3 regions of the Thauera sp. WH-2 genome follow, and region 2 is predicted to be linked to each of the others. Evidence: riboswitches for the same ligand, from Rfam matches in the RefSeq annotation. Region 2 holds a riboswitch; each other region holds the start of a gene.
The links. Region 2 has a riboswitch for cobalamin ahead of ACNKW1_RS04005 (GNAT family N-acetyltransferase). Riboswitches for the same ligand answer to the same signal wherever they lie in the genome.
Positions count from the first base shown of each region.

Region 1: another riboswitch for cobalamin. It lies ahead of bluB (5,6-dimethylbenzimidazole synthase); the one in region 2 lies ahead of ACNKW1_RS04005 (GNAT family N-acetyltransferase).
Region 3: another riboswitch for cobalamin. It lies ahead of ACNKW1_RS10640 (TonB-dependent receptor domain-containing protein); the one in region 2 lies ahead of ACNKW1_RS04005 (GNAT family N-acetyltransferase).

Region 1 covers NZ_JBLWFG010000004.1:90,936-95,537, forward strand. Annotated here, with positions in the region: gene nirB (nitrite reductase large subunit NirB) at 1-255, opposite strand, end outside; gene ACNKW1_RS08575 (nitrate- and nitrite sensing domain-containing protein) at 678-2,021, opposite strand; gene bluB (5,6-dimethylbenzimidazole synthase) at 2,099-2,926, opposite strand; cobalamin riboswitch at 2,975-3,169, opposite strand; gene rlmB (23S rRNA (guanosine(2251)-2'-O)-methyltransferase RlmB) at 3,298-4,050, opposite strand; gene rnr (ribonuclease R) at 4,043-4,602, opposite strand, start outside.
Region 2 covers NZ_JBLWFG010000001.1:838,235-842,836, reverse strand. Annotated here, with positions in the region: gene ACNKW1_RS04010 (ribonucleoside-diphosphate reductase subunit alpha) at 1-1,691, opposite strand, end outside; gene ACNKW1_RS04005 (GNAT family N-acetyltransferase) at 1,749-2,324, opposite strand; cobalamin riboswitch at 2,481-2,687, opposite strand; gene ACNKW1_RS04000 (ketopantoate reductase family protein) at 2,687-3,628, opposite strand; gene adh (aldehyde dehydrogenase) at 3,919-4,602, shown strand, end outside.
Region 3 covers NZ_JBLWFG010000005.1:198,958-203,559, forward strand. Annotated here, with positions in the region: gene ACNKW1_RS10625 (adenosylcobinamide-GDP ribazoletransferase) at 1-271, opposite strand, end outside; gene cobT (nicotinate-nucleotide--dimethylbenzimidazole phosphoribosyltransferase) at 308-1,366, opposite strand; gene cobU (bifunctional adenosylcobinamide kinase/adenosylcobinamide-phosphate guanylyltransferase) at 1,474-2,022, opposite strand; cobalamin riboswitch at 2,114-2,351, shown strand; gene ACNKW1_RS10640 (TonB-dependent receptor domain-containing protein) at 2,482-4,320, shown strand; gene ACNKW1_RS10645 (FecCD family ABC transporter permease) at 4,372-4,602, shown strand, end outside.

The DNA.
Region 1 (4,602 bases), on a different contig from region 2:
GATCTTCGTCACCGTGCTGCCCGCATGCAGCTTGATGCCGTTGTCGCGGTACCAGTCGAGATCGTTGAGCATGATCTCGGGCAGGGTCATCTCGCCTGCCAGCACCGGCGAGAGCAGGATGCGGTTGTAGTTGCCGTGCGGCTCGGCACCAAACACGGTGATGTCGTAGAGGTCGGGCGCGAGCTTGATCAGCTCTTCGATCGTGCGCACGCCGGCCATACCGTTGCCGACAAGGACGAGTTTCATCTTCTTCATGGTGCTTCTCCGCGACAAGGCCAGTACGTTCGAAACGGAAACGGCGCCCACTCCGCCCAGCCCTTTGGGCCGTAGCGGAATGGACGCCGTTGTCCTGAAGCTGGAAAGTTCTGGGCAGCGCTCGCTGCCGGGTGCCCGACCGCCTTTGGCCGGTTGCTGAACACTTCAAAGCATCAAACATGCCAAGCCGGGCAGGCCGCAGCACAGGCCCGGAATCCGGGGCATAGATCCGGTTTCTGCGCTGCAGCTCGCACGAACGTCCGGCCTCGCAACGTCTTCGACCGCACTGCTGCAGTGCAGCAGTCAAGCCCCGATGCACGCCGATGGTGCAATCCGCACCAGCAGCTCAGGCGCGCATGGCTCACGCCCCGCAACGCAATGCCGCGGCTGGAGCCCAGCCATCGCAACGCAGCAGGCTGTCCTCAGCTCCGCCCCGGCAGAAATGCCTCCATCGCGAGCGCGGCCTCGGCAACCTCGACGATGCGGCGCCCCTGGTTCATCGCCGTCTGCCGCAGCAGGCGGTAGGCCTCATCCTCGGCGAGCCCCTGGTGGCGCATCAGCACCCCCTTCGCGCGCTCGACGAGCTTGCGCTCCTCCAGGCTCGCACGTACGGCAGCGAGTTCGTCACTCATCGCCTGCAGCCGGCGCGACTGCGCATGCAGTACATCGACGATCGAAGCGGCCAGACGGCGCCCCATCGGATCGGGCACCGCGGGCCTGCCCGCCCCGCCCTCCAGCCCACCATCCAGCCCGCCGAACTCACCGGCGCATCCTTCCTCCGCCCCTTCTTCACCCATGCGCACGCCGGGCGTGGCCCCTGCGGCGTCCAGTCCCACCAGTCCGTCCAGTGCAGATGCGAGCCGCTGCGGGTCATCCGGATCTGCCTGCAGGGCCTCGCTGCGCCGCAGGCATTCCGTCCTCAGTGCCACACCAAGCAGCACTTCGACCTCCCGCACGCGGTCGAGGCGCAGCGAGCAGCAGGCAAACCAGTCCTGGGCCCGCTCGGGCACGCCCGCAGCATCCTGCCCATCTGCAAGCAGCTTGCGGCGCAGGCGCTCCAGTTCGACGAGCGGCATCGCCTGCTGCACGCCCCGCCAGGCCGTCCGCACATCCTCCGGAGAAAAGGCCTCGAAGCGCTGGAAGCACGCCTCCTGGCCCTCGATCAGGTACAGCAGCGGCGGGCCATCCACTGCCGGATCGGCCTTCGCAGCAAACACTGCAGTGCCCAGCGCACGCTCCTGGCCAGCGAGTTCCTTGCCCTGCATGAGGTTGAACAGCGCCACGAGCAGCCGTGAAATCGCGGGATCAGCTGCCACGTCCGCCGCCTCGAACACCAGCGCCAGCAGGGCGGCGATGGTCCGCCTGAAGTGCGCTGTCGCCTCGGCGACTGAGCAGCGCTGGCGCACGATCGCCTCGCGCAGATCGGGGAGCATGTCGACGCGGTGCAGCGCAAGGGCGATACGGGTAAACAGCCGAGCGCCGCCGGCCACAGCGAAACCTGGCACGGCGTCACGGATCTCCGGCCGCCCCAGCCAGGCGCGCACGGCCGCCTCCGCGCTGCGGCTTGCCTCGGCATGCTCTTTCCGCTCCGGACCGAAGCGCACGCCCGCGGAAGCCAGAAAAAGGTTCGAGGCGCCGCGCTCGCCTTGCAGGCGGTGCACGAGTTCGCCCACGAGCTGGACGAGCTCGCAGCTGCGCGCAAGCTGTTCCAGCTCGTGGATCTCGCTGCGACGAGCAGCGACGAGAAAGGCCAGGGTCGATTTCATGCGGGGCTCCCGAGGGTTCTTGTTCTGCGGCCGAGGCCGCAGGGGTAGAACCAAGCAAGAGCCGTGCGCAGCCAGCGTCAGCGCGGGTGAGGAGGCAGCTTCCGCACCTGCTCGATGAGCTGTTCGCCAGCCTCGTCCGCGGGCCCCTGCCAGCCATCGAAATGCAGCAACTCGGGCAAGGGCATGCGCGGCAACCAGCCCGCAGCCTCGAGTTCGGGCCGGGCGTGAAACGCGCTCACGTGACCGATGCACAGGTAGGCGATCGGCACGATCTCACGCGGGATGCCCAGCGCCTCGCGCAGCGCCTGCGGGTGCAGGATGCTGACCCAGCCCACGCCGAGGTTCTCGGCACGCGCGGCCAGCCACAGGTTCTGCACCGCACACACCGCGCTGTACACGTCCATCGCGCCGATGTGGGTGCGGCCGATCACCACCGGCCCATGGCGGCTGCGGTCGCAGGTGATGCAGATGTTCACCGGCGATTCCAGGATGCCTTCGAGCTTCAGGTTGCGGTAGGTGTCGCGCTTGCCTTCGTCGAACATCTGTTCGGCCTCGGCGTGCGCGGCAAGGAAGTCAGCATGGATCTGCTCGCGCACCGCGCGCGAGCGCACCACGATGAAATCCCAGGGCTGCATGAAGCCGACCGAGGGCGCGTGATGAGCGGCATCGAGCACACGCGCGAGCACCTCGTCGGGGATCGGATCGGGCAGGAACTCGCCACGCACGTCGCGGCGGGTATGGATGGCGCGATAGACCGCGTCGCGCTCGGCCGCATCGAAGCGCGGATCGGCCTGGAAGCGCGCGGGGCCGGCGCTGCCGGCCAGGTCGTTCGTGACCGGTTCTTGGGTAAATGCGGGCGCGTCGGTACGCGCCGGCGCGGCATGCGCCTGCGTCGGGCTGCTCATGAAGTATTCCCCTTGTCGTCGAGCAGTAGACAGCCACCGACCAGGCGGCTGCTGGGGGCACTTCGAGGCCGGTCTTCCGGCTGCGGATCAACTCGTCCGGACGCCTTCCCGGTCCTTGCGGACCAGTGGCTGGGCGAACCTTGCCCGGACAATCCCCTTCACGGCGCTGGGCGCGCGGTGGGTTTGCACCACCTTCCCGATTCTCCCGCGCAGCGCGCGGGCACCTCGAAGCAAACAGGGGCGTAAGCTTAGCCGCAAACGGGCTGCCGCGGCAAAAGACGTGCGCTGGGTCAGTACGTTCCTGCAGCGCCCGCACGCTGAATACCGGACGTGGACCGGACAAGCAAACGGGCGCACGCGCCTGGCCGGTTTCAACCCCGCTGGCGGCGCGCCTCGAACAGGCAGATCCCGCTCGCCACCGACACATTGAGGCTCTCGACGCTACCGTGCATGGGGATGCGGGCAAGCGCATCGCAAGTGTCGCGGGTGAGGCGACGCAGGCCGTCACCTTCGGCGCCAAGCACCCACGCCACCGGCACCTTCTGGTCGATGTCGTAGATGGACTTGTCGGCTTCGCCTGCGGCACCGACGATCCACACGCCGGCGTCCTGCATCTCGCGCAGGGCGCGGGCAAGGTTGGTCACGGTGATGTAGGGCACGGTATCGGCGGCGCCGCTGGCGACCTTGACCGCAGTGGCGTTGAGGCCCACCGCGCGGTCCTTGGGTGCGACCACCGCATGTGCACCGGCGGCGTCGGCCACACGCAGACAGGCACCGAGGTTGTGCGGATCCTGCACGCCGTCGAGAACCAGGATCAGCGCATTCTCGTCCAGGCTGTCGAGCACGTCGGCGAGCTTGATCTCGCGCCGGGTGGCGTCGACCTTGGCGACCACGCCCTGGTGGCGACGGGTGCCCACCATGCCGTCGAGCTTGTCGCCCTCGCTCTGCAGGATGCGCACGCCGGCAGCCTCGGCCTGGGCAATGAACTTCTTCACCCGCGCGTCCTTGCGGTCACCGGAGAGGTAGATCTCCAGCACCGATTCGGGCGCATGGCGCAGCTTGGCAGAGACCGCGTGGAAGCCGTAAATCAGCTTGGTGGGAGTGTTCTCGGGTGCTTTAGCCACGGTCGGTGCCCTTGGTGGTGGTCTTGCGGCGGGCGCGTCGTGCCGGAGCCGCAGTCGGGGGCGCGGATTCTAGCGCTTCGACCGGCGCTGCGGCGATCGGCTCGACAACAGTCTTCTTCGCCCGCGTCCGGCGCGGCTTGGGCTCGGCGCCCTGCGGCGCGGCGGGAGGTGCCTCGACCACCGGCTCGGGCACAGTGACCGGCTCGACTACAAGCTTCTTCGCACGGGCCTTGCGAGGCTTCGGCTCAGCGACCTCCGGCACTGCGGCGGGCAACTCGACGGCCGGCGCGGGCGCGGCCTCGGCGACCTGCTCGGTGGCGGGTTGCTTCGCCCGCTTGCTGCGGGCCTTGTCCGCCTTCGATGGGGCAAACTCGGGGGCAGCGACCGGCAGTGCGGCTGCAGGCGCAGGCGCAGCTTCGACCACAGGCCCCGCCTCGCCCTTCTTCGCGCGCGGTTTGCGCGCCTTCTTGCCGGCTTCGGGGATCGCTGCGACAGCCACCGGCCCGGCCGGCTTCGCGGGCGGCTCGGCCGGCAGCGGCCCTTCAATGAGGC
Region 2 (4,602 bases):
ACGCCCACGTGCTGCTGCGGCGAGCGCAGGTTGCAGGCGTCCTTGAAGGTGATCCATGGATGCCCGGTCTCGAACAGCATGGTCAGCATCTTGCGCCACAGCTGGATGGCGGGCAGGCGCTTGAAGAGGCGGATCTCGCCGCGCTCGGCCTTTTCCTCATACGCGCGGTAGGCCGTCTCGAAGTCCTGGCCGTAGCGCTCGTGCAGGTCGGGCACGTCGACCGGCGAGAACAGGGTCCATTCGGCGTTCTCCAGCACGCGCTTCATGAACAAGTCGGGAATCCAGTTCGCGGTGTTCATGTCGTGCGTGCGGCGGCGCTCGTCGCCGGTGTTCTTGCGCAGTTCGAGGAATTCCTCGATGTCGAGGTGCCAGGTTTCGAGATAGGCGCACACCGCGCCCTTGCGCTTGCCGCCCTGGTTCACCGCCACCGCGGTGTCGTTGACCACCTTGAGGAAGGGGATCACGCCCTGGCTCTGGCCGTTGGTGCCCTTGATGCGGCTGCCGAGCGCGCGTACCGGCGTCCAGTCGTTGCCCAGACCGCCGGCAAACTTCTGCAGCAGGGCGTTTTCCTTGATCGACTGGTAGATGTCCTCGAGGCTGTCGGCCACCGTCGTCAGGTAGCAGGACGACAGCTGCGAATGGCGGGTGCCGCTGTTGAACAGCGTTGGCGTGCTGCTCATGAAGTCGAAGCTCGACAGCAGCTCGTAGAACGCGATCGCCTGTGCCTCGCGATCGATCTCGTTGATCGCGAGGCCCATGGCCACGCGCATGAAGAAGGTCTGCGGCAGCTCGATGCGGCGGTCGTCGACATGCAGGAAGTAGCGGTCGTACAGCGTCTGCAGGCCGAGGTAGTCGAACTGCAGGTCGCGCTCGGGCCGGATCGCTGCCGCCAGGCGGGCGAGGTCGAAGTCGGCCAGGCGGGGGTCGAGCAGCTCCGCCTCGATGCCACGGCGGATGAAGGCGGGCAGGCAGGCGGCATAACCCCGATCGGGGTCGGACATGTCGGCCTGCGAGGTTTCGTGCCCGAGCACTTCGACGCGGATCGCCGACAGCAGCAGGCGGGCGGCGACACGGCCGTAGTCCGGCTCGCGCTCGATCAGCGTGCGTGCGGCCAGCACCAATGCCTGGCGCACGGCGGCAATCGGCACGCCGTCGTAGAGGTTGTGCAGGGCGTGTTCGAGCACGGTGTCGGCGGACACACCGTCCAGCCCTTCGCAGGCCTCGCGGCACACGGCGAGCAGGGCGGCGCGGTCGAGCGGGCGGCGCGCTTCGCCATCGACGACGTGCAGCACGGGGCCGGTGCCGCCCGCCTGCGCTTCGGCGTCCTGCTGCGCGGCGCGTTCGGCGGCGCGGCGTTCGCGGTAGAGCACGTAGGCGCGCGCGACGTCGTGCTCGCCCGAGCGCATCAGCGCCAGCTCGACCTGGTCCTGGATGTCCTCGATGTGCAGCATGCCGCCGTCGGGCAGGCGACGGGTGAGGGCGCCGACCACGGTATCGGTGAGTCGGGCCACGATGTCGCGTACGCGTGAGGACGCCGCGCCCTGGCGGCCCTCGACGGCGAGAAAGGCCTTGGTCATGGCGACGGCGATCTTGTTCGGATCGAAGGCGACGACGGCGCCATTGCGGCGGACGGTCTGGAATGCGGCGAGTTGCATGGCGCTATCAAGTGCTTCGGCGGGAAGTCGGTCCACGGGTGGTCCTCGTCTGGGTGAGTGCGGATGAAACGGGTTTCTGAGGGAAGGCGAGCTTCAGGCGGCGGCCGCGAGGCTGACTGCGCTGGGGGCCGGGCAAGGATGGGTGTCGTCGCCGGCGTGGGACTCGGCCCGCAGATCCAGCGTCAGGGGGGCGGTGTGGCTGCCGCCAGGCCGACGGAAGCCGCTGGCGGCAGCCATGTGGAGTACCGCCGGGCTGACGCTGTGACACACGATCCGGCCTGCGCCGTGCAGGCGGGCCAGTGCAATGACGTGGTTGAACAGTGCTCGGCCCAGTCCGCGCTGGCGATGAGTTGCGGTGACGCTGAGCCCGAAGTCGACCTCCCCATCGCGCACCGCGACATGGGCGAGGGCGACGATGTCGCCTTGTGCGGTGCCCAGACCATGCACATGGTCGCGTGCGAAATCGAGCGTGGCGACGTAGGCGGCGATGCCTTCGTCGCGGATGCCGTGGCTGAAGCGCAGCAGGCGGTCATCGGCATCCAGCGCAAGAAGGTGTTCGAGGATGCGGGGGGCGTCGGCGGGGCCGAAGCGGAACATCGGCCTCAGAACGGCGCCCGTGGAATCGGTCGGCGGTGTCAGCGTTGCAGCGGGGCGGTCGGCGGTGGACATGGCGGAGATCCGGTGCGGGCAGGGCGGATCTCCGACGCACGGGCGTGATGCGTCACGCGCATGGCAATGCCATGCGGTGCTGCCGTGCCATCAGGAAAACGAGCAAGTGAAATGGTGTGAGCCATGCCTCTTGTCAGGGACACCCCGCCCCAAACTGTTGAAGGTGATGTGCATGGCAGGTCTCCTGGCTCACGGGTCGTCGTCTTGCGCCAGCCTTCCCGGAAGATTTCCAGTGGCAGAGAGGGCGCAGGACTCGCCGATTACAGTTGCGGGGGCAGCTCCGGGGTTCGCGCTGGGCGCGGCACCGGATTCCCTTTTCATGTCCGCCGATGACGGCGGACAACCATGAACAGGGGCGGAGGTTAGCCCTGGCCCCCGGCGCTGTCAAACGCGCCGCGTTCGATCGTACGCACCAGGGTATGCACCGCGCGATGCGTCGGAACTTCGAGCCCGGCCGCCTCGGCCATGGATAGCAGGGCGCCGGTGATGGCGTCGATCTCGGTGTGGCGGCCGGCGAGGACGTCCTGCAGCATGCTGGCGCGGTTGGCGGCGGTGGCGCGGGCAACGCCATGCACCCGCGCGAGCGCGGCCGCTTCGTCGAGCTCGAGGCCGTTGGCGCGCAGTACCGGCAGTGCCTCGCGCACCAGGGCGTTGAGCAGTACGCGGTGCGGCGGCTCGAGCAGGGCGCCGTTGGGCACGCGGAACAGCGCCGCGAGCGGGTTGATGGCGACGTTCACCAGCAGCTTCGCCAGCCGCGCGGCGGTGATTTCCGGCTCGATGCGAGCCTCGAGACCCGCGTCCGCCAGCATCCGCGCGAGCGGCTCGAACCCGGGCGGCAGCAGGGTTTCGCCTGCGCCTGAGGGCTGCACCCGGTTGCCGTCGCGCCACGCGCCCTCGGTGGTGATGCCCTGATCCACGTGTTGTGCGTGGCAATGCCCGCGCAGCATGTCCACGGTGATCCCGTTCTGCAAGGACAGCACGCCGATGGGGCGCATGCGTGAGGCGACTTCCGCGGCTGCCGCTGTGTCGGCGGCCTTCACCAGCACGATCACCCAGTCGGCGACAGGGGGGTGGGCAGCGTCGAAGGCTTCCAGGGCGAGTGTTTGCTCGCCCACTTGCACGCCGGTGCGGAGGCTTGCGACCCGGTGTGCGTTACGCGCAATCACGGCGAGCGGCACGACGGCGCGCAGCCGCGCAGCAAAGTGCAGGCCCAGCGCGCCGGCGCCGATGATCGCAACCGGGAAGCGCGTGTCGGCCTGGCTGTGGTGTGTGGCACGAGGGGGTGCCTCGAGATTACTGTCCATTCGATACGTACGGAGCGGTTCGGATTTCAAGTGGATCCCTGCCTGTTGCGTGCCAGACGGCTTCGCGGTCGCGATGTCGCATAAACATCGGATGGGTGCTCCAGCATGCCTGCTCCATGGAGCATCTGGAGCAACTCAGCCTGTTCATTCCACCCAATGGGAACAGCCGATGGGATGTGCTGTGGGGCTGGAATGCCCGAATCCAGGCGCATTCGCATTCTGGCATGACTCCTGCTGGAGGTGAGATGCAGCGACTTGCTGTGCATCCAGAAAATCGAGGAGACGAGATCATGCTGTACGCAATGCCCGGCCAGGCCGACGCCAAGGTTCAGTTCAAAAGCCGTTATGACAACTTCATCGGTGGCAAATGGGTGGCCCCGGTCAAGGGGCAGTATTTCGATGTGGTCACCCCGGTTTCCGGCCAGAAGTACACCCAGGCCGCGCGCTCCACGGCCGAGGACATTGAGCTGGCGCTCGATGCCGCACACGCGGCCTTCCCGACCTGGGGCAAGACCGACGCCACCACGCGCTCGAACATCCTGCTCAAGATCGCCGACCGCCTCGAGGCCAACCTCGAACTGCTCGCCTACGCCGAGACCGTCGACAACGGCAAGCCGATCCGCGAGACGCTCAACGCCGACATCCCGCTCGCCGTCGACCACTTCCGCTACTTCGCCGGCTGCCTGCGCTCGCAGGAAGGCGGCATCTCGGAGATCGACGAGAACACCATGGCCTATCACATCCACGAGCCGCTGGGCGTGGTCGGCCAGATCATCCCGTGGAACTTCCCGATCCTGATGGCGGCGTGGAAGCTGGCGCCGGCTCTGGGTGCGGGTAACTGCGTGGTGCTCAAGCCCGCCGAGTCGACCCCGATCTCGATCCTGGTGCTGATGGAACTGATCGCCGACCTGCTGCCGCCGGGCGTGCTCAACATCGTCAACGGCTATGGCCGTGAGGCCGGCATGCCGCTCGCC
Region 3 (4,602 bases), on a different contig from region 2:
CGTCACAGGCGTCGGCAAAGCCGTCTTCATGCAGGGCACCGGTCAGGCGAACGGTGAGCGCCATCGAAAGAATGACCGCGAGGCTGACCGGCAGCAGCGAGGTGAGTACGAGCAGCGCCGCGGCGCCGGCGCATCCCACCACCCAGCCCACCAGCGGCAGCCATGCGGCGGCGTGCGCGAGCCGCTCCGGCACCCATTCCACCCAGGCGGGCACGGGCAGCCGGGTGAAATAGCCCAGCGCGGTGAAGAAGCGGGCGAACTGCTCGCGCATGGCCGCGTTCCGGGGGCGTGAAAACCGTTTGCGCGCTTAGGTCGCCGGGCCCTGGTCGCTCACCCCGGCCGACTCGAAGCTTGCCATGTCGTTGAGGAAGTTGACCGCGGCCTGCACCAGCGGCAGGGCGAGAGCGGCGCCCGTGCCTTCGCCGAGGCGCAGGTCGAGCTCCATCAGCGGTTGGGCGTCGAGATAGTCGAGCTGCACGCGGTGCCCCGGCTCCTGCGAGCGGTGCCCGAATATGCAGTAAGACAGCACGTTGCAGGCGATGGCATGTGCAGCCAGCAGGGCGGAGGTGACGATGAACCCATCAACCAGGATCAGCATCCGCTTTTCCGCTGCACCGAGCATTGCACCGGCCATCATCGCAATCTCGAAGCCGCCGTACTGGGCCAGCACCTCCAGCCCGTCGTGGTGTCGGCCGCCGCGTTCGAGCGCCTGCGACAGCAACTGGCGCTTGCGGATCAGCCCGGCGTCGTCCAGCCCGGTGCCGCGCCCGGTCACGCTGTACAGATCGCCGTCGCGGGCCGCGCCCACCAGGCAGTGGGTGATCAGCGAGGCCGAGGCCGTGTTGCCGATGCCCATCTCGCCGAAGGCGACACAGTTGCAGCCGTTGTCCGCCAGCGCATGGGCGAGTTCACGGCCGCGCTGCAGGGCGGCGTCGCGCTGGCCGGGCGTCATTGCGGGCTGTTCGATGTAGTTCGCGGTGCCCGGCGCGATCTTCGCGTCGATCAGTCCGGTGCGTTTGCCGAAATCGTGATTCACCCCGGCATCGACCACGGTGAGCCCCCAGCCCATCTGCTTGCTGAACACGTTGATGGCGGCGCCGCCGGCGAGAAAGTTCTCTACCATCTGCCAGGTGACGTCCTGCGGAAAGGCCGATACGCCCGCCTTTGCCGCGCCATGATCGCCGGCGAACACCACCATGTGCGGCTGGCGGATCTCGGGTGTGAGCGTCTGCTGGATGAGGCCGATCTGGTGTGCGAGCGGCTCCAGGCGCCCGAGCGCGCCGAGCGGCTTGGTCTTGCGGTCGATCTTGTGTTGCAGCGCGGCGGACAGCAGCGGGTCGGGCGGAACGATGGCGAAGGGTTTCATGGTGACAAGCTTGGTCGGTTGGACGGGATGTTCATCGTGGACGGGGGCTACGCAGCCGCATGGAGTGCAGCACACGCGTCCGTCCTGGATGTCGTGCGGCTTGCAGTTTAGCCCTGCTTCAGCACCAGCGGCAGTCCAGCGGCGACGAAGACAACCCGTTTGCATAGGGTGGCCACTGCCTGGTTGAGCCGTCCGGCCTCGTCGCGAAACAGCCTGCCAAGCTGGGTTTCGGGCACCAGCCCCAGCCCAACCTCGTTGGCGACGAGGAGAATGCGGCCGGGCAATGCGGGCAAGGTGGCGAGCAGTCTCTCGCGCTCGCGGCGAAAGCGCGGCAGCTCGTCGGCGTCGGCTCCGGGTGGCAGGTGCTCGGCGTCGATCAGCAGGTTGGTGACCCACAGCGTCAGGCAGTCCACCACCAGACAGCGATCGGGTGCGGCTTCGCGGCGCAGTGCATCGGCCAGCGCCACGGGCGCCTCCACCGTACGCCAGCCCGCGGGGCGGTCGGCCTGGTGGCGGCGGATGCGCGCGGCCATTTCGTCGTCGAGGGCTTCGGCGGTGGCGATCACCGTCACCGCAAGTCCGGATCCGGCGGCGCGCCGTTCGGCTTCACGGCTCTTGCCGGAGCGTGCGCCGCCGAGGATGAGTTCACATGTCATTGTCGTGGTTTGGTTTTCCGCTCGTCGTGCGGATTCTTTTTGCAGTGCACGATACCGCCTCGTACGGTATCATCCGCCCCCACTGCCCCGGAAGGGGCAACGCGTTATCGGTGCCCGCGGGCGTATCTCGCCCAGGGTTAAACGGGAAACAGGTGCGCGGCCCTTCGCAAACGAGGCCGCAATGCCTGTGCTGCCCCCGCAACGGTAAGTGCGCGCAAGGTGTGTCCTGCAGCCACTGGGAACATTCCCGGGAAGGCGACTCACCCGTCCGGCCATCAGGCCGGCACAGCGCACGAGCCCGGAGACCGGCCGGAACGCGGAATGGCGGATGTGCCGCGGGGTGGCGGCGACGGGCGCGGTTTGTCTTGCTCTCTTCGGTTCTACCTGCCTCGTGGTGCGTCCATGTGAAGTTGCCATGGCGTGCGGGGACGCACGGTGTGGCGAAGGGAGAGCCCTACGATGAATATCCGCTTCTCCGCGCTGGCTTCGGCTGGCGCGCTGTGCTGTTTCACCCTGCCGGCCGTTCATGCCGCCGATGCCCAGTTGGGCCATGTGGTCGTCACGGCCACCCGTCAGCCGGTCAGTGCAGATGCCGCGCTCGCGAGCGTCGACGTGATCGAACGTGACGAGATTGCCCGTGCCGGTCATTCGAGCCTGCTCGGCCTGCTGGCGTCGCGGCCGGGGGTGCAGATGGCACGCAATGGCGGCCCTGGATCGAGCGGAAGCGTCTATATTCGCGGCGCCAACGCCGGGCATACGCTGTTGCTTGTGGACGGTGTCCGCATCGGCTCGGCGACCAGCGGCTCGCCGGTGCTGGAGACCATCCCGCTCGAGATCGTTGAGCGCATCGAGATCCTGCGCGGCCCCGGCAGCGCACTTTATGGTGCGGATGCGCTGGGCGGCGTGATCCAGGTGTTCACCCGCAAGGGCAAGGAGGGCTTCCACCCCTCGGCGCGCGTGGGTGCCGGCAGCGACGGCGCACGTGAAGCCAGCGCCACGCTGGCTGGCGGTGCGGGTGTCCTGCGCTATAGCGTGACCGCTGGGCATGAGCGCAGCGACGGCTTTAATGCGCGCACGCCGGTGCTGTCCGTGAACGACCGCGACGACGACGGTTTCCGCGAGGATTACCTCAGCGCCTCGCTGGCGCTGGACCTGGGCGGCAACGACGAAATTGGTGCCAATGTGCTGTATTCCGACATGCGCAACTGGTATGACGCAGCTCAGCCCTTCGATTCCCATCTGGACAAACGCGCGGAATCCTATGGCATGTATCTGCGCAAGCAGCATTCGTCCGATTGGGTCAGCACCCTGCGTTTCGGCCATGGCGTCGATGCGCTCGAGAACCAGTCGAATGCCGGCGCGCGTTCCCGCTTCGACACGACACAGCGTCAATTGAGCTGGCAGCACGATATTGCGCTCGGTGGCGGCTCCTTGATGGCGGCCTACGAGTTCCTGCAGCAGCGCGTGCAGACGACGACCCACTACGAGAGGACCCGGCGCCATATGAACGCCTTCCTGCTCGGCTGGGGCGGCGAGTTCGATCGCCACCGCGTGCAACTCAATGCACGTCACGACCGCAATTCCCAGTTCGGCAGCAAGACCACCGGAACAGCGGCCTACGGCTACGAGATCACGCCGGAGTGGCGCGTCCATGCAAGCATCGGCAATGCGTTCAAGGCGCCGACCTTCAATGATCTCTATTACCCCGTAGAGTGCTATCCGGTGTGGGGTTGCTTCGGCGGGAATCCGGCGCTCAAGCCGGAGGAGGCGCTCAATCGCGAGATCGGTGTGGCCTGGGAGCGCAATGACCTCAGCCTGGGGCTGACCTACTTCAACAATCGCATCCGAAACCTGATCGATTGGAGCAGCGGTGTGGCGGCGAACGTCGGCCGGGCAGACATCGAGGGGGTGGAAGCGAGCCTGGGTGCCATGCTCGGGGAGTATCGCGTGCGTGCCAGCGTCGACCTGCTCGATGCGGAGGATCGGCAAACCGGCGACGAGCTCGGCCGTCGTGCGCGCATCAGCGGTGCGCTTGCGCTGGAAAGGCTTGCAGGCGCATGGACCTGGGGCGTGGAGTGGAATGGGAAAGGGCCGCGTTATGATCGGGTGCCCAATGCCCCTGCCGGTCGCATGGGGGGCTATGGCCTGGTCGATGCGTACGTGCACTACGCCGTGGCGCCTGACTGGAGTGTGGAAGTTCGCGCCAACAACCTGCTCGACAAGGACTACGAACTTGCCAAGGGGTACGGAACACAGGGCCGGAGCGTCTTCGTGGCACTGCGCTACGCCATGCACTGATCGCCGATGCCTGCAATCGCGCTACGTGGGGAGTCGCGCGTGAGTCCAGCCATGCGCCGCACGCGATCGCCGCTGGCGATCGCCGTGGTCCTGCTGCTGGCGGGGGCGCTTGCGCTGCTCCTGGCGCTGGTCGCCGGGGGGCTGCCGGTGGGGACCGCCGACGTACTGGGTGCGCTTACCGGCGCGGACGGTATGAATGCGACCGTGATCCGCGAGCTCCGCCTCCCCCGCGCCCTTGCTGCCTTCGCCTGCGGTGGCCTGCTCGCCACCGCGGGTGCCCTC